4 regions of the Bacillus sp. ISL-35 genome follow, and region 3 is predicted to be linked to each of the others. Evidence: predicted binding sites of a transcription regulator. Region 3 holds the regulator's gene; each other region holds the start of a gene.

Region 1 (5,651 bases), on a different contig from region 3:
GGAAGAAGCCTCCCAATCCACCCATCGCTGAGACGATCCCATTGACGATTCCCGCCTGTTTTGAAAAATACAGCGGAACCAGTTTGAAGACAGTCCCATTGCCGATCCCCGCGCTGATTGCCACTGTAAGACAGCCAATCGTATAAAGAGTCAGGGAAGGTGTGAAAGACAGCAATATTCCTGAAATGGTCATGCCGGCAAAAACCAGCATCAAGATGATGAATGAGTTGAATTTATCTCCAAGCCAGCCGCCAATCGGCCTGAAGAAGGTAGCAAGGGCAATGAATCCAGCTGTCCTGATTCCGGCATCTACTTTATCAAGCTCAAAATGTGACACGAGGAAGTTCGGCAGGTAAATCGTAAAGGCAACAAATGATCCAAATGTTAAAAAGTAAAACAGGCTCAATGCCCAGAGCTTCTGGTTCTTGTATACACTTTTGATTTGCTCCCCCAGGGGAGTGGCAACTTTAGGTTCATTTTTGTCACCAAGGAAAAAGTTAAGCAACGCAAATGCCAGCAAAAGCACAAGGTAAAGTTGGACCGTTGATTGCCATCCAAGCTGCGACGCAATGACAGGTGCCGAAAAAGTCGTGACCGCAGTTCCGAGATTGCCTGCCCCATAAATGCCGTTCACAAAACCATGGCGTTCTTTTGGATAATACTTCGGGAGTGAGGTGACACCGACAGAAAAAATCGCACCACCTATACCGACCAGCAAGCCGCCGATCAACAGGTCAATAAATGAATCTGCCAAACTGATGAAATACACAGGAAACAGCAAAAATGCGAAGCTGATAAAAAACAGTTTTCGTGCTCCGTATTTGTTTGTCCAGTATCCAATTGGGATCCTCATAACGGAACCCAGGACAACAGGAATGGCAGTCGCCATCGCGATTTGATTTGCTGTCAGTTTTATATCCTCTTTAATGAACGGCATTAATGCGGATAAGATAACCCACACCATAAAACCCGCAACCAGGCTGAGCGTTTGAAGCGGCAGTTGATTTTTTTGTGTTCGCATGATTCTTCCCCTTTCTAGTTTATTTAAAGATTGATGCTTGATAAATAAAGCGTAGAAAAATACCGGGCCTTTTGATGTGAAGAACTTCACTCCTATTTCTTTGTTCAATAAACTGTCACAGTTGTCTTCAAACATCGGAATCAACTGACTTTTTTTATCGATATAATATATCTAGAGCAACTTGTTTCTAAAATGTGAACAAAACGAAGAGATAATGTGACGAGATTTTGACAATTCCTCATGCGTCATTTAGTTAACACTATCCAGGTGTTATTATTGTCTCAATAACGAAAAGCCACGGAAGCTTAAAATCTAAAAAAGGGTGATGACCATGCCAAACACAACGAAAGTGACTCATTCAATAGAAATTAAAGAATTGCTCCAGTTTGCAGACCGGACATTCAAGGTTAAGAAGGGCACATACTTGTTCCAGGAAGGCATGGAGGCAGAGGAGCTTTATTTGATTCTTGGCGGCAAGGTGCAGATTAGCAAGGTCACCCAGGATGGCCGTGAACTGGCGTTAAGGATTTGCGGGGAAAATGATCTATGCGGGGAATTGACCCTGTTTACCGAAGCACCAAAATATTTGCTTAGCGCATTGATCCTGGAGGATGCAACCATTTCCGCAATCAGGAAAGATGTGATCGAAAAGGAGATTTTCCAAAACCCATCGCTCGCATTCGAATTCATGAAATGGATGAGCGACCATTTCCGCAAAACACAGACTAAATTCCGTGATTTAGTCCTTAACGGGAAAAAAGGAGCACTTTTCTCCACATTGATCAGGATGACAAACAGCTATGGGATCCATAAAGATACCGGCATTCTGATTGACCTGCCGTTAACAAATCAGGAACTGGCCAATTTTTGCGGCACATCACGTGAAAGTACAAACAGGATTCTGAATGACTTGAAGCGTGAAGGGATCATCTCCATTAAAAAAGGAAAAATCCTGATCCATGATGTAGATTATTTACGCCAGGAAATCGGCTGTGAAAATTGTCCGGCGGTTTTCTGTTCAATCGACTAATATAAAAAGCGAGTGGAGCTGAGCTCCACTCGCTTTTCTATGATGAGGCAGCCCGTTTGACACGGAGCTGCTTTTTTCATTCCTTTTGTTAGCTTTCCTGCTTTTGTTTTCTCAGCGCTTTCGGAATGTACACGCAGAACGGTTCACTCTCCAGGTAATCTCCTGTCATGGCATATGCCCGCGAACGAGACCCTCCGCATACATGCCTGAACTCGCAAACACCGCATTTCCCTTTGTATTCATCAGGATTCCTCAATGACTTGAATATAGGAGATTCCCTGTAGATTTCAGCAAGAGGCTGTTCCCGGACATTCCCTGCTTTAACCGGAAGCAATCCGCTCGGGAAGACGTCTCCTGTATGGGATATGAATACAAACCCATTTCCATCGTTCACCCCTTTTGGAGCCCGGCCAAGACCATCGATGGATCCGGTCAATCCTTCATTTGTCAGCGCCGTCAAGTAGTTGATTTCGTCTGTATGGTCCCTGGCCTCGCGCATCTTTTGCTGGATAACAACCCGGCGGTAGTGCTGCGCAGCTGTTGTTTTTATGTCAAACTTTACTCGTTTGCTCAAATCATATAGCCACTGGAACACTTTTTCATGCTCTACTGGAGAAATCATGTCCTTTTCCTGGCCGCGTCCTGTCGGGACAAGGAAAAATACGCTCCAAAGGACACAATCCAGATCTTCAACCATTTTTGCCATTTCATCTAAATAATCTATATTATATCGTGAAATGACCGTATTGATTTGTATTAGAATTTCCAGCTCGTGCAAATACTTGATCCTTTCCATCGTTAAATCAAAGGAACCGGCTGTTCCCCTGAAGTGGTCGTGGATTTCTGCTGTGGGCCCGTCGATGCTGAATGCCCATCTTGATAGACCGACCGCTTTTGCCTTCTCGATTGCTTCCTTGGTGACATTCGGTGTTGCACTTGGTGTCATAGATACACGTACACCTTTTTTCACAGCGTACTCAGCGATATCAAAAACGTCCTCCCTCATTAATGGGTCTCCACCTGTGAACACAAGCATCGGATTATTCATTTCGTATATTTGATCGATCAGCGCTTTTCCCTCTTCGAAAGACAGTTCACGCGGGTCTCTTCTATATTGTGCCTCCGCACGGCAATGCAGGCATTTCAACTGGCAGGCTCTCGTAAGTTCCCAAATCACAATGAATGGGTCTTTGTTAAAATCTCTTTCAAACATATTGGCGCCTCCTTAAGTACTTCTCTATATAAAAAGTATATAAGTGTTTCCAACATGTTTAAGTGAACTAACTCACATAAATGATCGCCTATTGCTCTTTTTCTATGACAATTTTGTGACCTGCGATTCTGAAACAATAAATAAAAAACAGCAGGAGATTTCCTGCTGTTTCAAAAGGCTGATTAATCCCTTACACCGAGGGCAATTTTCGCGTAACGTGACATCATGTCTTTTGACCACGGCGGGTTGAAGACAATGTTCACTTCTGTATCTTTGATTTCTGGGAGGTCGGCAAGTGCTAGTTTTACCTGTTCAACAATTGTGCCGGCAAGCGGGCAGCCCATTGAGGTCAGGGTCATCGTTACCGTTGCAAGCCCTTCCTCATTCAAATCAACATCATATACAAGCCCTAAATTCACGATATCGACGCCAAGTTCAGGGTCAACGACCATCTCAAGCGCACCCATAATGCTCTCTTTTAATTCTTCATCCATCGGTGAACACTCCTTTATTAATGCTTTACCTGTTTCTATCATAACAATGATTCATTCCCATTAAAAGCGGGAGGCATCAGATATGCTTAGCAAACCACTCTGCCGAAGCCTCTACACCAGCGTTTGAAACATTATGCCCGGCATGTTCATCTGTAATGAACTCAAACATTCCTTCTGTTCCCTCATAGTTTTTCCTGTTTTGCTCATAAAAATGATAGGCGGATTGATACGGTACTACTGGATCCATCCTGCCATGCCAGAACAACAGCGGACGTTTATTTAGTTTTTCAGGCTGCTGGCTGAGGTCGTACTGTTTCAGCTGATTGAGCAAATCTGAAATTTCTTTCTTTGATATATTGATTTTCACATTCCGTTTTTCCATTTCATTCAGCTGCCACAAAGCAAACTGTTCATATGAAGGATTGCCCATCAGACTTACGCCGGCCTTGATCCAGTCATATTTAGCCATCGCGCCAAGCGTGGTGATGCCGCCCATTGACGTTCCAGCTACACCAATTCTCGAAGGGTCTACGAGTCCTTCTTCAACCAACTCTGCTTTAATCAATGAAAGCTCTTCGATGGAGGTAATGACGATTTCCCAGAAACGGAAGCCAAGCTCTGTTTCAGACAATCCCTCACTGCGGGTTCCATGATATTTCGCCTCAGGCATGATGACCCTGAACCCTTTTTCGGCATAAAGATAGGCATAATGCATGTTTCGTTCCTTTGTGCTTGTAAAACCATGCAGAAAAACAATCAGTGGCATTCTATCTGAAAATTGATTTTGTTTTACGATATGGAGAACGGGAATATCTTGAATGCGTTTCTTTTCGACTAAAATCACTGAATAACCCTCCAAATTGTGCGAACGGACCTTAAATTTTACCGTGCTTTAAAGTATGGAATATGATTTTTTTACAATTTAAATGTAAAATGGTTACCATAGTGGTTATAAGAAGAAATAAACCACCATCCAATATAGGTATTGTAGAACTCTTATGAAAAAAGAGCCAATCATACGCATAGGATTTAAAAAACAGAGAGAAGAAGGAGTATTTATGGCTGAAAAACATTTAATCGCTTTAGACCTGGACGGCACATTACTTACAGATGATAAAAAGATCTCTGAACGGAACAAACGCGTCATCAAAAAAGCGCGTGAAGAAGGGCATGTAGTGATGATCGCTACAGGAAGACCATTCCGTTCGAGTGAAATGTATTACCATGAGCTGCAGCTTGACACACCGATTGTCAATTTCAATGGAGCGTTCATCCACCATCCGCTTGACAGCAGCTGGGGTGTCCACCATTCCCCTCTATCAATCGATGTTGCCAAGGACATTGTCGAAGCACTCGATGATTTTAAATTCTACAATATCATCGCCGAAGTGATCGATGATGTTTATGTCCATTATCATGATGAAAAATTGATGGACATTTTCAACATGGGAAACCCAAATATTACAACTGGTGATTTAAGGCGCTATCTTAAGGCATCACCGACTAGTATGCTGATCCATTCAGATGAGGAGCATGTCCGCAAGATCCGCGCTCACCTTTCTGAAGTCCATGCAGAAGTGATCGACCATAGAAGCTGGGCAGCACCCTTCCATGTCGTCGAAATCGTCAAAAACGGCTTGAATAAAGCTGTTGGGCTAAAGAAGGCCTCTGATTATTTCCAAATTCCTGCTGAGCGGATTATTGCATTTGGCGATGAAGACAATGATTTAGAGATGCTGGAATATGCAGGCCGGGGAATCGCGATGGGCAATGCCGTGGCCGATGTGAAAAATATCGCCAACGACATGACCCTGACCAATGAAGAAGACGGAATTGGTGTGTATTTGAACGATCTGCTGAATCTGAAAGCACTATAGAATTAATGAGAAGTGA
Region 2 (5,651 bases), on a different contig from region 3:
AAAGGGATTTGTTCCGTCTGATTCACCAGAGTAAAAAAAGGACTGCTTAAAAAGTTGCTGATCTCCGAAAGCAATTGATACATCAATAAATCCTCCAAAAAAGGTATTAACCTGATGATACTAGAAAAATATCAAGAAGCTATGCAGAAAAAACAGCAGGAAAGAATTCCTGCTGTCATTTAAATGTTGTCTTGGCTGTTAGAAGGTTGTAAGCCCTCTCGACCTCATCATCTGCTGGAGGTTCCACATCTTTTAGCGGATATTCAAGCCCCAATGTCTCCCATTTATACACTCCTAGTTTGTGGTAAGGCAGTACTTCTAATTTGTATACGTTTTCCAAAGTGCCAATGAACGCCCCCAATTCTGTGAGATCCTCAATATCATTGGTCACCCCGGGTACCAGAACGTGCCGAATCCACACAGGGACACTATTCTGTGATAAGTAGCGGGCGAAATCAAGAATATGTTCATTAGCCATGCCTGTCAGCTTGATATGTTTCTTTCTGTTAATATGTTTTAAGTCCAGGAGAATTAAATCTGTATATCTCAAAAGTTCGGCAAGCTGTTCCTGGAAAAGGGGAGCGCTTGAGTAACATCCACCTGAGGAATCAATTGTAGTATGGACTCCCAGTTTTTTGCACTCCTTGAAAAGCTCGGTGATAAAAGGGATTTGCAACAGGGGCTCGCCACCGCTTACTGTAATTCCCCCACCAGAGGCTTCGATAAAAGGCAGATAAGACTTCAAATCATCAATAATTTCGGAAACAGACATTTGTTTGCCTGTGCCAATCTCCCAGGTATCTGCGTTATGGCAAAACTGGCAGCGCAGCAGGCACCCCTGCGTGAAGATGACATAGCGGATTCCGGGTCCGTCTACAGTTCCAAAGGTTTCGATAGAATGAATGTTTCCGTTCATGATGATTTCTCCTTTCAATAAAACAGGAGCCGCCGTCATCGGGGAGGGTGACTCCTGTTCAGTTCACAAGTGATGTTTACATTGTTTCGTGGAAAGTACGGTTAATGACATCCATCTGCTGCTCACGTGTCAGCTTGATGAAGTTCACGGCGTATCCAGAAACACGGATTGTCAACTGAGGGTACTCTTCAGGATGTTCCATTGCATTTAGTAGAGTTTCCCTGTTGAATACGTTGACGTTCAGATGATGTCCATCCTTGATTGCATATCCGTCAAGGATGGATACAAGGTTGTTTGTTCTGCTGTCTTCATCTTTTCCAAGCGCTTTAGGCACAATGGAGAAAGTGTTAGAGATGCCATCCATCGCATAGCTGTAAGGCAGTTTTGCTACTGATGACAGGGAAGCGAGTGTTCCTTTTGTATCACGGCCGTGCATTGGGTTTGCACCTGGTGCGAACGGTTCACCTGCTCGGCGTCCATCTGGTGTATTGCCAGTCTTCTTGCCATATACAACGTTTGAAGTAATGGTCAGGATCGACATAGTATGGACAGAGTTGCGATATGTCGGATGCTTGCGCAGTTTTGTCATGAAGTTTTTCACGAGTTCAACCGCAATGCTGTCAACACGGTCATCATTATTTCCATACTTAGGGAAGTCGCCTTCAGTTTCAAAATCAACGGCAATGCCGTTTTCGTCACGGATAACTTTTACCTTTGCATGCCTGATTGCGCTCAATGAATCGGCTACGACACTTAATCCTGCAATCCCGGTTGCCATGGTACGAAGGACTTCTGTATCATGCAGAGCCATTTCAATCCGTTCGTAGCTGTATTTATCATGCATGTAGTGAATGACATTGAGAGTGTTGATGTAAAGGCCGGCAAGCCATTCCATCACATTATCGAATTTGGCCATAACTTCTTTGTAGTCAAGCACATCGGAAGTGATCGGGCTGAAGGCTGGTGCAACCTGTACTTTAAGTTTTTCATCGACACCGCCATTGATTGCGTAAAGCAAAGCTTTTGCCAGGTTGGCACGGGCGCCGAAGAATTGCATCTGCTTTCCGATTTCCATCGCGGATACGCAACAGGCGATCCCGTAGTCATCACCATATTCACAGCGCATCAAATCGTCGTTTTCATACTGGATTGAACTGGTTTTAATGGACATTTCAGCACAGTATTTCTTGAAGTTTTCTGGCAGGGCAGGGGACCATAACACGGTAAGGTTAGGCTCCGGTGCAGGACCAAGGTTATCAAGAGTGTGAAGGAACCGGAAAGAGTTCTTCGTTACAAGTGATTGTCCGTTATGTGCCATTCCGCCGATTGATTCAGTCACCCAGGTAGGGTCCCCGCTGAATAACTCGTTGTAATCAGGCGTGCGTGCGAATTTCACGAGACGAAGCTTCATGACAAAATGGTCGACAAGCTCCTGTGCCTCTTGTTCAGTCAGGGTGCCATTTTGAAGATCGCGTTCAATATAGATATCCAGGAAGGTCGCGACGCGTCCGAGACTCATTGCTGCACCATTCTGTTCTTTGATTGCTGCAAGATATGCAAAGTAGACCCATTGGAAAGCTTCCGCTGCATTGGTTGCTGGTTTTGAAATATCATAGCCATAGCTCTGTGCAAGCTGCTTCAATTCATTCAATGAACGGTATTGCTCCGAGATTTCTTCTCTCAGTCGCATAGTGTCCTCAGTCATTACGCTGCTTGTCGTTCCATGGTCTTTCTTCTTTTGCTCCATAAGGAAGTCAACACCATAAAGAGCTACACGACGATAGTCACCGATGATTCGGCCGCGGCCATAAGCATCTGGCAAGCCAGTGATGATGCCAGCTTTACGAGCCTGGAGCATTTCTTTTGTATATACATCGAAAACACCCTGGTTATGAGTTTTACGGAAGTCTGTGAAAATCTTTTCTACTTCTTTATCCAATTCATAACCATATGCCTCGCATGCGGCCTTAGCCATACGAATTCCGCCAAAAGGCTGCATAGACCTTTTAAATGGCTGATCTGTCTGGAAACCGACAACCTTTTCTTTTGATTTATCAAGATAGCCTGGGCCATGTGAAGTAATGGTGGAAACCACTTCAGTATCCATATCAAGGATCCCGCCGTTTTCTCGCTCCTGTTTTGTCAATTCCATTACTTGCTGCCATAATTGGAGTGTTTCCTCAGTTGCACCTTCAAGGAAGCTTGAGTCCCCGGTATATTCAGAGAAGTTCTTCAGGATAAAATCGCGGACATTGATTTCTTCTTGCCAAGCGCCATTTTTAAAGCCTTTCCATTGTTCCATTTTGGTTCACCTCTAAAGTAGATGTTTGTATAACAGTTACCACACTATTATCATACTACGAATGTAACAGAATGAGTGTGACGTATTTGTGAAATTATGAACAAAACGATTAAAACGTGACTTAGTTAATTTTTCGTAGGATGTGTAAAAAAACTGTACTATAATTAATTTCGATTTTGATTAGTCTGTTATATAAAATATACTTATGTATTTAATGCTAACAGGAAATATTTACACTGTGTCTATAGTGATTTGTATGTTTTGTGTCAATTTGTAATATTAGTGAGAAAGCAGCTCCCAATTAAAAGAAAGAACAGGAATCGAATTCCTGTTTTCGGATGGATCTAATCCACTACAATATAAGCAATCATCGGCCCGTTATGTTCCGCTGAAGGGTGGGTAAGGCAGATCAGCCTGTATGTTCCTTCCTTGTCAAATTGCAAAGGTACAACAGTTTCCTCGCCTTTTTTAACAACTCCCTTGATTTCTGTTCCTTCAATGATGAAAGGATGTTCCTTGCCGTTCACCCCAAGTATATTTAGGCTCACCTTTTCGCCCTTTTCAATGAAGATGGTGCCCGGGTCCCAGCGGTATGCTTCAATTTCTTTACCGTCGTCGGTTTTCGACTTGAATTCTCCTGTCACCAGGTGTATTTCCCTGGTTTGTTCATTCTGTCCGCCAATAGCTGGAGTTGCATCAGGATTTAGGTTCAACCATATTGAGCCGATGATGAAAATGAAGACAATTAGGCCGATTAAATATAAAGTCCTTCTTTTAAATACAAAGAAATGCATGTTTTCACCTCCTTATAATCCTCTATAAATATCTATGCTCGTCCCCTTGTTGAACTTGTCTAATTTTTTGGATTTTCTTTTGTATAGATTATCTTGCCAACAACAGACTATAAATTAGGCTCTTATAGAGTAAACAGCTTGAGAAAGGGAAGGTGGAAACCGATGTACCGTTTATTTACACATAATGATTTGGATGGAGTGGCCTGCGGGATTCTTTTCCGGCTTGCATTCGGTGAAAAAGCGGATATCCGCTATAATTCTGTATCTGGGTTGAATTTTCAGGTAGAGAAATACTTTGAGAGAATGAATGAGCGCATGAAAAAGGAAGACCATCTATACATAACCGATCTTTCCGTCAATCATGAAATAACGGAAAGGATCAATCGTTTTGTGTCAGAAGGAGGGAAGGCCAATCTGATCGACCACCATAAAACGGCTTTGCATTTCAATGACTATAGCTGGGGATACGTTAAAGTAGAAGATGAATCCGGGACACTAACAAGCGCAGCTTCATTAGTGTATGAATACCTGAAAGACAAGGGAAAAATGGCTGATAACGGAGCAATTGATGAGTTTGTTGAGCTGGTCCGACAGTATGACACATGGGATTGGGATATTCTCCAGAATTTCAAGGCAAAGAATCTGAATGATTTATTTTACATGGTTTCTATAGAAGAATTTGAAGAACGGATGATATCCAGACTGCAAACAGGTGATGAATTCGAATTCGATGAATTTGAACAGAAGTTACTAGAAATGGAAGAGGATAAAATCGAACGTTATATAAGGAGAAAGAAAAGGGAAATCATCCAAATGGAACATGATGGACTGTATGGAGGAGTGGTGCATGCCGAATCCTATCACTCTGAACTGGGGAATGAACTGGGGAAGGAGTTTCCACACCTGGATTATATCGCGATCTTAAATGTAGGCGGAAGGAAAATCAGTTTCAGGACGATACATGATGATGTAGACGTTTCTGCTGTCGCAGGAGAATTTGGTGGCGGGGGACATGCGAAGGCTTCTGGATGTACAATAAATGGGGAAGCTTATAAACGTTATATTGATCAAGTGTTTCCTCTTGAGCCGATTAAACAAGACGCATTCAAAAATACGTATAATCTTAAGGATTCACAAAAAGGCTGTCTCTACGAAAATAGGGATAGGGATCTGTTTTTCATCTATAAGGATGGAACCCGTCATTTTATTAAGCAAGAGCATGATAAAAGACTGGGACCGTTTAATGATTCCGCAGAAGCAGTACGTTTCTTGAAAAGGAAGTATGGAGCAGCACTTGCGAGGGATGAAGCATATATTGGATACCTTGAAAGCATAGTTTATAATAAAGGTTTTCTTTCGTGAAGGTTTCATTGAGCAAAAAGAAACCTCGAATCTGATTTTCACGGTTCGGAAAAGCTGACCCATAGTAAAACAGCTAGAGGGTGTCCCAAAAGGTATAAACTTTTGGGACACCCTTTTGTTTAACATCTAAGTGCACAAGTCGCTTGTCTGCGCAGAAAGAGGAGCTGTCTTTTTGTACTGTCAATGTTTCCTTTTATTCCATTTGGGTTAAAAAATAATAACACTGAACCATTATAGGCCGGTTTCTGGTAAAATGATTGCAGAATTTTAAAATGGA
Region 3 (5,651 bases):
AATACGGTGCGGATCTCCTTTTCGGATTTCAGTGGATACTCGTCCCACAGCTCATTTAAAACCTTTTTGTTCGAGCTAAGTTCAGCCTGTTCCTGATCGTAATAGCCGATTGAAACATTGGAGCCGTACTGAATATTGCCGGCAATCGATGGCAATTTTTCAACAATGGTCTTCAATAAGGTCGACTTGCCGACTCCGTTTGGTCCAACGAGGGCCGTACTGTCGCCACGTGAAAGGTTGAAAGATATATTTTCGGAGACGACTTCATTCTGATAGCCGACAGCAAGTGTATTTACCTTCAGGACGTCATTCCCGCTCTGGCGTTCGATCTGGAAGCTGAAGGAAGCAGATTTTTCATCTCCCATCGGCCTGTCCATCCGGTCGATCTTCTCGAGCTGTTTCCGGCGGCTCTGGGCCCGTTTCGTTGTTGAGGCCCTGGCAAGATTTCGCTGGATAAAGTCCTGCAGCTTGGAGATCTCATCCTGCTGCTTTTCATATAGCTTCAGGTCGCGCTCATAATTTGCGGCTTTATGTTCTAAATACGAGCTGTAATTGCCAGGGAACTTCGTCAACTGGTGACGGGAAATCTCGTATACCTGGTTCACAACCTTATCAAGGAAGTAACGGTCGTGTGAAACAATTAAAATCGCACCGTCATAGCCCTGGAGATACTGCTCAAGCCAGGAAAGTGTGTCAATGTCCAGATGGTTAGTCGGTTCGTCGAGAATCAAAATATCAGGACGAGTCAATAACAGCTTTGCGAGCGCAAGCCTTGTTTTCTGTCCTCCGCTTAAAGTGGAGATTTTTGTGGAATAATCAAAAGACTGGAAGTTCAGGCCGTGAAGGACGGAGCGGATGTCCGCTTCGTACTGGTAGCCGCCTTTTTCCTTGAACTGGACCTGCAAAACGTCATAATCCTTTAATACTCTTTCATACTCTGACTCATTCGACAGGATGCCAGGATCCGACATTTTTTCTTCAAGCCGGCGCAGTTCTTTTTCCATGCTGTGCAGATGGTCAAAAACAGCCAGCATTTCATCCCAAATGCTTTTCTCGGATTCCAGTCCGGTATTCTGGGCCAGGTAGCCGATTGATGTTCCTTTCGGGCGGATAATCTCGCCGCCGTCATGGGATTCATAGCCGGCAATGATTTTCAGCAGGGTGGATTTTCCCGCCCCGTTCCGGCCGACCAGGGCAACACGGTCATTGGTCTGTATTTCAAACTTGATATTCGATAAAATAAGATCAGCCGCAAAATATTTTGATAGCTGATTGACTTGTAATAGAATCATTATTTTTCACCTCTAATGCCTTAGGGATAGTGTAACCCAATCCTATGGGCTCGGCAATATGTGCGGCCTGCAATGGGTGGTAAGGTATGAAAAATTTCCTCCTCTATATGTGAAGATAGAAACAAAGTTCACACACAAGTTTGGGAAAATAGTGTATTATTTGGTTGAAAGGAGCTTGAACATGGCAGAATTTACGCATTTTAATGAAGAGGGAAGAGCGAAGATGGTCGATGTCAGTGAAAAACCGGAGACGGTCCGTACGGCAGTCGCCCATTCAAGCATCACCGTTAATGAAGATATATATGTAAGGATTACTGAAAATAAAATGAAAAAAGGCGATGTACTGGCAGTCGCGCAGGTTGCTGGCATCATGGCGGCCAAGAAGACGTCAGAGATCATCCCGATGTGCCACCCGATTCCATTAACAGGCATTGACCTTTCGTTTGATTGGGAGCAAAATGGTAATGACTATATATTAAATATCGCTGCAGCTGTTAAAACAAAAGGGAATACAGGGGTAGAAATGGAAGCGTTAACAGCAGCAGCAGCATGCGCGCTGACTGTTTATGATATGTGCAAGGCCGTCGACAAAGGCATGGTGATCGGCAGGACCTATCTCGTGGAAAAAACCGGCGGGAAAAACGGCGATTTTAAGAGAGATGAGAAGTTAAAATAGAAATACGAACAGGGTGGAGGATGGAGAATGACGAATGATGCTATGAAGATTCCGCAGGCAACTGCTAAGCGTTTGCCGCTATATTACCGATTTTTATTGAACTTGCATTCTTCAGGCAAGCAGAGGGTATCGTCCGCGGAGCTGAGTGAAGCGGTAAAAGTGGATTCGGCTACGATCAGGAGGGACTTTTCCTATTTCGGGGCTTTGGGTAAAAAGGGTTACGGCTATAATGTGAATTACCTGCTGACTTTTTTCCGAAAGACGCTCGACCAGGATGAACTCACGAAGGTTGCGCTGATTGGCGTTGGTAATTTGGGAACGGCGTTTTTGAATTATAATTTTTCCAAAAACAATAATACGAAAATTGAAATTGCCTTCGATGTCGACCCAGATAAGGTTGGGACGCAGATTGGCGATGTGCCTGTCTATCACATGGATGATCTCGATAAGGTTGTGGTTGAGGAAGGCATCCAGGTGGCAATCCTGACAGTGCCGTCAACAGTGGCACAGCCGATCACAGACAGACTTGTACAGGCGAATGTGAAGGGAATCCTGAACTTTACGCCGGCGAGGCTGAATGTGCCGTCTTCGATCAGGATCCATCATATTGATTTGGCAGTAGAACTGCAATCATTGATTTATTTCTTGAAACATTATCCGACAGACAGTGAATCAGAAGAATAAAAAATGGCTCCTTCGATGAAGGAGCTATTTTTTCTGCATTTGTTTAAGTTTGAAATGAAACAGAATCATCCTGATGCCGGAACCGAAGTCAAAGGTGGCGAGCAGGACGAGCAAATAACTGAAAAATCCCCAGCCTGTATCGTTGACATTCTGGATGGCGAAATAGGTGAATAAGCTGCCTAACAAGATGTAGACAATGCCTGAAAACATAGGCGATTGCTTCATGACTTAAAATCCCCCAATAAAGCTTTGAATTTTCTCTGCTTCTTTTATCATTCTCTCAATGTCTTCCCTGAATACGGATTGAAGCAGGACAACCATTGTATTCATTGTAACATGGGCGATGATTGGCACGATGATCCGCTTTGTTTTTACATATAGAAACGCAAAGGTGAAGCCCATTGCTGAGTATAGGATCACATGCTCCGGCTCCATATGGGCCAGTGCGAATATGACGGAGCTGATCAAGGCTGCCAAGAAGAAGTTCATTTTCTTGTGCAGGCTGCCAAAAATAATCTTCCGGAAGACGATTTCCTCCAGAATCGGACCGATGATCGAGCTGACAAGGATCACAACCGGGAACCTTTCAATCAGCTTGATGATTTCCTGTGTATTCTCCGAGCCCATCTCAATTCCAAGCATGCTTTCAATGCTGCCTGCAATCGACTGGGCGAACAGGGCCAGGAATACCCCGGCGAATGCCCATGCCGCCGAGCTTGCCGGCGAAGATGCTTCGCGCAAATCAGCATTTATGTTTCTTTCCTTCCTTAAAATCAGCAGGATGATCAGGAGTGTCAGCGAAAAGCTGGTTACGAGCCAGTATGGAATCGCGAGGGTTTGCATTTCATTCAGGCTTTTTCCCATCGCAGCACCGATCAAAGCAATGAGTGGCACCCCGACAAGACTTGAAAGCTGCATAACAATATAGGCAATAAGGACGTACCAGTATTCTTTTTTCAATTGAAAAAACTCCTTAATAATGCAGAAATGTATGTTCTGAAATTTTACGTAATAATATGCTGGCCTGTAAAATAAAATACGGGGACCGCTTTGCTTACTATATACACTCTCTTTATTCTACTAGTAAATGATTTAAAAGTTCAAATTGTAGGGCCAGGATGAAAAAGTTACTTGTTCGGGTTTACTGTATCCGGTTAAGGTGCCATTTTCAATTTGAGAATAATTGGAGGTACAAATGATTTATTTGGAAACGCCACGACTGATTTTGCGGAACTGGTCTGCGGCAGATTTAGAGCACTTTTGCCTAATGAATGCAGATCAGGATGTGATGCAGTATTTTCCTCGTGTTTTATCTTCCGCAGAAACTGAGAAGTTTTATCAGTCGATTCTTGCCGAGTTCAAGGAATACGGCTTTGGGCTATATGCGGTTGAAGAGAAGAGAACGAAAGAGTTCATCGGCTTCATCGGGTTTCATAGGGCAACATTTGACGCAGATTTCACCCCATGTATTGAAATTGGCTGGAGGCTGAAAAAAGACGCGTGGGGCCAAGGTTATGCAACAGAAGGAGCCAGGGCCTGTCTGGAATATGGATTCAATGAGCTCGGCTTTAGCGAGGTCGTCAGTTTTACTGCTGAAATCAATAAACCCTCTATCAATGTCATGAGAAAAATCGGCATGAACCCTGTTAAAACATTTCATCACCCGAGAGTAGATCAGGGCAGTCCGCTGAAGAAGCATGTCCTTTACCAAGCCAGTAAATGATGCCGTCAGCAGGAGATTTCTACAGCATTCGACAGCACCTGGATCATCGTAAAATTTCATGAAAAATTTTTGCTTCACGCTTGCAAAAAAAATCGAGATTCATTATTATATAAATTGTGTTAGCACTCTATTGAGGCGAGTGCTAATAAAAAATAATCTACATATAATTTGAGGAGGTTGTTTCACTTGATCAAGCCACTAGGAGATCGCATTATTATCGAGCTTGTTGAGTCTGAAGAAAAAACTGCAAGCGGTATCGTTTTACCCGACACAGCGAAAGAAAAACCTCAAGAAGGTAAAGTCGTAGCTGTTGGAACTGGCCGTGTACTTGAGAACGGTGAGCGCGTTGCTCTAGAAGTTGAAGTCGGAAACCGCATTATCTTCTCAAAATACGCAGGCACAGAAGTGAAGTACCAGGGAACTGAGTACCTGATCCTACGTGAAAACGACATTTTAGCAGTAGTAGAATAATCACTGCGATTATAAACAGAACGTAAAAATATTAAAAATCTGAGGAGGTTTTTCTACAATGGCAAAAGAAATTAAGTTCAGTGAAGAAGCACGCCGCGCGATGCTTCGCGGGGTAGATTCTCTTGCAAATGCAGTAAAAGTAACTCTTGGACCAAAGGGACGCAACGTGGTTCTTGAGAAGAAATTCGGTTCACCTCTTATCACTAACGATGGTGTAACAATCGCGAAAGAAATCGAACTTGAAGATGCATTCGAAAACATGGGTGCTAAGCTTGTTGCTGAAGTAGCTAGCAAGACAAACGACGTTGCTGGTGACGGTACGACTACTGCAACAGTTCTTGCTCAAGCAATGATCCGTGAAGGCCTTAAGAACGTAACTGCCGGCGCTAACCCAATGGGCATCCGCAAAGGTATGGAAAAGGCTGTTATTACAGCAGTTGAAGAGTTAAAGGCTATTTCTAAGCCAATCGAAGGCAAAGCTTCTATCGCACAAGTTGCTGCAATCTCTGCTGATGACGAAGAAGTTGGCCAATTGATCGCTGAAGCAATGGAGCGCGTTGGCAACGACGGCGTTATCACAATCGAAGAATCAAAAGGCTTCACTACAGAATTGGACGTTGTTGAAGGTATGCAGTTCGACCGCGGATATGCATCTCCTTACATGGTAACTGATTCTGACAAGATGGAAGCAGTTCTTGAAAATCCATATATCCTGATCACTGACAAGAAAATCGGCAGCATCCAGGAAATCCTTCCTGTCCTTGAGCAAGTTGTACAGCAAGGCAAGCCATTATTGCTTATCGCT
Region 4 (5,651 bases), on a different contig from region 3:
TATCGTATCTTCCATCCTTCAGCCTTTGATTGGGATGGCAACCGACAAAAAGCCGATGCCGTTTGCCCTTCCGCTCGGTCTTACCTCAACAATGTTCGGTGTTCTCGGCCTGGCATTCGCTCCGAGTTTCGAGTTTGTCATTCTCTCGGTTTTGTTCATCGGCCTAGGATCAGCTGTCTTCCATCCTGAAGGGTCGCGTGTAGCCTATATGGCAGCAGGCCCGCGCAGAGGATTGGCACAATCCATATACCAGGTTGGCGGAAATTCCGGGCAGGCACTTGCTCCGCTCATCACCGCGCTGATATTAGTTCCGCTTGGCCAATTCGGTGCTGTATGGTTTACGCTTGTAGCTGCCATTGCCGTAGGACTGCTCATCTATATTGCTACATGGTACAACCGCAAATTGAACTTTGATAAAATTGCCGCTAGAACCAGACAAGCCACCACAAAAATCAATAATGGCATTTCTAAAAATATCAAGATGGCTCTTGTCCTGATTTTATTTTTAATCTTTGCAAGATCCTGGTATATTTCTGGCATGACAAATTTCTATGCATTTTATGCGATTGATAAATATGGACTTTCGATTAAGGAAGCGCAATTGTTCCTGTTTGCTTTTCTTGTTGCAGGTGCGTTCGGCACATTCTTTGGCGGCCCGCTCGCTGACCGTTTTGGAAAGAAGAAGATCATTTTCCTTTCCATGATCGCAACTGCTCCTATGTCGGCAATCATCCCATTTATGCCCCTTTCGGTTGCAGTCTTCCTGTTGACCATCAGCGGCTTTATCCTGATGTCGAGCTTTTCCGTTACGGTTGTATATGCCCAGGAACTGGTTCCCGGCAAAATCGGTACGATGGCCGGACTGACAGTAGGATTGGCATTCGGCATGGGTGCTATCGGCTCTGTCGGCCTGGGATATCTCGCTGACATGATCGGGCTTCCAATGATGATTATCTGCGTCGGCTTCCTGCCCCTGCTGGGAATCCTGACCATGTTCCTTCCGACAGATCAACAACTGGCAGAATGGAATAGATAAAACGTCACTGGCAATTAAAATTTTCCATCTGCATTTTTTACGTTTAGGCATGCTCCTGTTAAGGAAAGAAAGATAGTGAGGATATATTGAAGGGAGATTATCATGTCTAAGTTTAAGATTAATTATTTTTTTGAAAAAGATTTTGTCGTTTCACGACCAATCGAGGTGGAAAACATATCTGAAGCCATCCAGGATGCCAAAGACCAGGAAGGCATGATTGAATTCACCGGTGAAGATGATGTTTTTTATAAATTCGATACAAAAGACATTAAACTGGTCACAATCACAACGGCTTAAATGTAAAAGAAAGGGTGAAGCAATCGCTTCACCCTTTTTATTTTTATTTTGGCTCTGTTAAACAAGGCTGTTGATTTTCGTTCCAGGCGCTTCGCTTTCCGCTGGAAGAATAATGAAAAAGCCCAACTGCCGGCTTTTTCAAAAGGCAATTCTTCCTGGCTGGCGCTGAGCCTCCTCGTCGCTTTGCTCCTGCGGGGTCTCACCTGACCAGCTTCGCCCGCAGGACATTGATTAGCTTCCTGAATCAGCCCACGCACGATGGAAATGCGGTAGCATTTTCGGAGGAGTCTACGCGCCTTCCTCTACAATCAACAGGATTTAGAAATCAACATTTAGCTTTAACAGAGCCCCTATTTTATTAACTTAATGCGCTGAGCTAATTCTTGCTTTTCTTCTTCGCTGAGCATATTTTCCGCCATAGGGAATAGGATGCTCTCTTCTTTTGAGAAATGGCTCACCAAGGTGTAGTTTGCATTTTTGATCAGTTGGGCATTTTCGACCATCTGCTCGGCTGTAAGACCTGCAACTCCATCCTTTGTGTTATGAAGGAAAGCGCCGATAAACCGTTTTGCCTGATCATGTTCATATTCCATCACCGCTATTGGTCCCATTTCCCTTCCGATATAAGCAGCCATCATCTCGAACAAAACGCCCTCTTCCCGCTCTGAATGGGGTTCCAGTTCAGCGAGGAATTCGACGACCATCTCCCTCAGCTTTGAAAAGTTCTCCTCCATTTGCATACCTTCCTCAACTTTCCCTGAAAGAACCAAAAGATGCGCAAGCCTTTCCAATAATGGCGGGTGTTCACTTTTTAACTGTTGAAGACCTTCACTTAATGTAAAATTAGAATCCTGGGTTAAACCGCTCATACAGCCTGTCATGCTAATCGGCCTCCTATACATTTTGATACCTTCATTATAAAAACCAGTAATCTCCCAGGTTGTGATAGGAATCACAATTTTCATTTTACGAACGAAATTGTGAAGGAAATATGACACTTCGTTAAAATTTCTAAAAATTTTAACAATTATTCTTCAAATATCTAAACACCTTACATATAATGAAGTTATAGCTTAATGTAAAAGGAGTGAATGTAGATTGCAGAACTCTTTATATCGCGATTTTTATGGAAAATCACTTGTTCCCGCGGGGCTTAGTGACCAGAAATCCTTCCTTGGAATCCAGCCTGATCTGTTCTATACACATTTAATGATCGGATTACAGGGCCATCAGGAAGAAGGCAAAGATTCTTACCATTGGAATGTTACCATTTATAAATCAGACTCTTCCGGAATCTATGATGCCGGCAAACCCGTGTACGCTTCGGAATTGTTTGACCGTTTCGATGATGCCATGCTTGAAGCGCGGAAATTAGAAAAAGAAATCCGCAATGATGAACTTCACTTGATGCGCCATCAAGAAAAAATCAGCTAATCTCTCCCCCCTAAATCCATACCCTCTTAAGCTTCACCCTTTTTTGCACCCACTTGTGAATTAACTTACATATGATGAATATAGAACATTTCTATAAGATTGATTTTGTAAACTGATCCCCTTCCCACGATTCAATAACTATTTCAAGACTTTGCTCCCCAAAATTACTAGCTCTTCTTCAAAGTTCCCTTGATTACCCAAAACGAATAAAACAGAAAAAGCTGGCGACCATTTTAGGTCAGTCGCCAGCTTTTTACTTTTTCTTGGTCACGCGAGCCTGAATACGATTCCATGTCCGCCTTTTGGATATTCCCATTTGATGTTCTGGTACGGGCAGCCAATCCGGCAGCTCCCACACTCATGGCAGCCCTCATAGCCTACCTGCATCCGTTTTCCTTCCCATTTGTAGACCTCAGCCGGACAGAATACGGTGCACAGTTTATCAGGGCACTGAGTCATGCAGACGTCATGGTCCAGAACGGTCAGATGCGATTTCGTGTCACACTTAAACCTTAAAAGAAATTGTTTTTCCTCGATGTTTGTCGTTGACATTATTTCACCGCCTTCCAGGCACGATAGATGTCTTGCATTATCTTAAAGGTTCCTTTTTCAGCCGTCACACTGCGCATGATTTCCTTTTGTTTTTCTCTCTTAGGTGTTCCATCTACCGTGAAGAATTTGCTCATCGCTTTGTTCATCATTGGCAGATATTCCTTGAAGTATTGCGGGTATGTCTCGAAGGTATGTGCTGCATCCTTGTATTTTTCAAGGTCCTTTATGATGAAGCTGCCGAATAATGCTTCCTTATAGCGGTTCAGGCTGTTCTCGCTGAAGTCGCCATCTTTCTTGGCCTCGACAATCGCTTCAGCAGCCATTTGTCCCGAAGCCATCGCCATGTTTGAACCCTCACGATGAATGGCATTGACCAGCTGGGCAGCATCTCCCACGACAAGCACCCCGTTTCCGGCAACTCTCGGCACAGAATGGAATCCACCCTCCGGAATCAAGTGCGCAAGATATTCCGCAGACTCTCCTCCCTCCAGATATGGACGTACCATTGGATGCTTTTTCAGGTAATCCAGAAGTTCATATGGCTTAAGCTTTGCTTTGATCATGCTTGAAAGTGTGGTTCCCACTCCGATATTCAAGCTTTCTTTGTTTGTATAGAGGAAGGCAGTGCCCAGATTGCCTTTTGTAGAATCTCCGAAAATTTCAATCGTCGTTCCGTGATTTCCTTCAAGATTGAAGCGTTCATTGATTTTGTCCTTCGGCAGATTGATTACTTCCATTACCGTCAGGGCAACCTCATCAGGCCGGAATTCACGATGGAAGCCGAGCTGCTTGGAAAGCAGGGAGTTGACTCCGTCTGCCAGCACGACAACATCTGCAAATACTTCTCCATCTGGACGATCGGTCTTGACGCCTACCACCTTACCGTTTTCAACGATACATTCCGTCACAACTGTTTCATTTATCAATAATGCCCCTTGCTCGACAGCTTTCTTTGCGAACCACTGATCAAAATGTGCCCGCAGGACTGTAAAGTTATTATATGGTTCAACCGCCCATTCGAGACCTTTATAACCAAACTGGACAACCGATTCTTTATCCATCATCCAAAAACGCTGTTCTACGACTGGCCTTTCCAGCGGCGCTTCCTTCCAGAACTCGGGAATGATGTCTTCCATCTGTTTACGGTAAAGAACTCCGCCCATAACGTTCTTTGAGCCTGGATATTCCCCCCGTTCAATCAACAATGTTTTCAATCCATTTTTGGCACAGTTGTAGGCACATGATGTTCCAGCAGGGCCGGCTCCTACGACGATTACATCAAATTTTTCAGACATAGCTCATTTCCCCGCCCTTCTCTTTGCTGAGCTCTTTGAACTGTTTGATCAGCTTTGGAACAATTTCCAATGCATCACCGACTATGCCATATGTGGCAACATCGAAAATCGGTGCATTCGGATCCTTGTTGATGGCGATGATCAACTCGGAGTTTTTCATGCCCTCCACGTGCTGGATTGCCCCGGATATCCCGATGGCAAAGTAGATTTTTGGTGTGACGGTCTCCCCCGTCTGCCCGACCTGCTGCTCATGCTTCAGCCAGCCTGCTTCAACAACATCCCTCGTTCCTCCGACGCTTGCGCCGATGACTTCGGCCAGTTCATGGATCAGCTGAAATCCCTGGATATCGCCCATTCCTTTTCCGCCTGCTACAATGACATGAGCTTCTGACAGACTTGCTTTTTTTGTTACGTCCTTCACAATTTTAAGCACTTTTGTGCGCATGTCCTCTTCTCTAAGTTCCAGTTCTTCTTCAATGATGACTCCCTTACGGCCAGTATCAGTTTCGAGGGCTTTCATGACTTTAGGTCTTACGGTTGCCATTTGCGGCCTGTGCTTTTTGCATAGGATCGTGGCCATGATATTGCCGCCAAATGCCGGACGGCTTGCCTCAAGCAGCCTTTTCTCGACATCAACGTCAAGCATGGTCGTGTCAGCAGTCAACCCGGTGCTTAAATCAGTCGCAACCGCACTGGCCAGGTCCTTTCCATTTGGTGTCGCACCATAAAGGAAAATCTCGGGTTTATATTTTTCTGCCAGTATACAAACCCCTTTCATGAATGACTCAGTCCGGTAATCTTTCAGGACTGGATGGTCTACAACATAAACCTGGTCAGCACCGGCGTATATTACGTCGTTGGCTAAAGGCAGGACACCTTCACCTAGCATCACTCCGGCAAGCGGAACTTCGAGCTTGTCTGCAAGCTTTCTGCCCGCACCCAGTAATTCCAGCGACACTCCTTCGATCTTTCCGTCATTTACTTCAATGAATACCCAGACTCCCTGGTTTTCTTGCATCCTTTTATTCCCCCTTCAA

The links. The regulator Rex, encoded in region 3, represses fermentation and respiration genes when NADH is low (regulators of the CRP and FNR family bind a similar motif). The targets are predictions, from matches to a motif close to TTGTGAAATATTTCACAA.
Region 1: a site for Rex is predicted at 3,325-3,342, ahead of J7E38_RS04120 (TIGR04053 family radical SAM/SPASM domain-containing protein). Genes of this name have one in related genera too.
Region 2: a site for Rex is predicted at 3,305-3,322, ahead of pflB (formate C-acetyltransferase). Genes of this name have one in related genera too.
Region 4: a site for Rex is predicted at 2,274-2,291, ahead of J7E38_RS05010 (hemerythrin domain-containing protein). Genes of this name have one in related genera too.

Annotation. Positions count from the first base shown of each region.
Region 1 is NZ_JAGGQK010000002.1:175,695-181,345, reverse strand. It holds partial or broken gene J7E38_RS04130 (nitrate/nitrite transporter) at 1-1,021, opposite strand, end outside; gene J7E38_RS04125 (Crp/Fnr family transcriptional regulator) at 1,353-2,051, shown strand; gene J7E38_RS04120 (TIGR04053 family radical SAM/SPASM domain-containing protein) at 2,140-3,264, opposite strand; gene J7E38_RS04115 (metal-sulfur cluster assembly factor) at 3,447-3,758, opposite strand; gene yjfP (esterase) at 3,835-4,602, opposite strand; gene J7E38_RS04105 (Cof-type HAD-IIB family hydrolase) at 4,817-5,635, shown strand.
Region 2 is NZ_JAGGQK010000001.1:558,963-564,613, forward strand. It holds gene J7E38_RS02920 (urease accessory protein UreH domain-containing protein) at 1-83, opposite strand, end outside; gene pflA (pyruvate formate-lyase-activating protein) at 176-916, opposite strand; gene pflB (formate C-acetyltransferase) at 993-3,218, opposite strand; gene J7E38_RS02935 (cupredoxin domain-containing protein) at 3,563-4,012, opposite strand; gene J7E38_RS02940 (DHH family phosphoesterase) at 4,175-5,374, shown strand.
Region 3 is NZ_JAGGQK010000025.1:4,446-10,096, forward strand. It holds gene J7E38_RS22285 (ABC-F family ATP-binding cassette domain-containing protein) at 1-1,292, opposite strand, end outside; gene moaC (cyclic pyranopterin monophosphate synthase MoaC) at 1,474-1,968, shown strand; gene J7E38_RS22295 (redox-sensing transcriptional repressor Rex) at 1,996-2,652, shown strand; gene J7E38_RS22300 (YdiK family protein) at 2,677-2,877, opposite strand; gene J7E38_RS22305 (CPBP family intramembrane glutamic endopeptidase) at 2,881-3,612, opposite strand; gene J7E38_RS22310 (GNAT family N-acetyltransferase) at 3,848-4,375, shown strand; gene groES (co-chaperone GroES) at 4,562-4,846, shown strand; gene groL (chaperonin GroEL) at 4,905-5,651, shown strand, end outside.
Region 4 is NZ_JAGGQK010000002.1:364,697-370,347, reverse strand. It holds gene J7E38_RS05020 (MFS transporter) at 1-1,036, shown strand, start outside; gene J7E38_RS05015 (hypothetical protein) at 1,139-1,333, shown strand; gene J7E38_RS05010 (hemerythrin domain-containing protein) at 1,684-2,214, opposite strand; gene J7E38_RS05005 (hypothetical protein) at 2,432-2,767, shown strand; gene J7E38_RS05000 (ferredoxin family protein) at 3,035-3,319, opposite strand; gene J7E38_RS04995 (FAD-dependent oxidoreductase) at 3,319-4,614, opposite strand; gene J7E38_RS04990 (electron transfer flavoprotein subunit alpha/FixB family protein) at 4,607-5,632, opposite strand.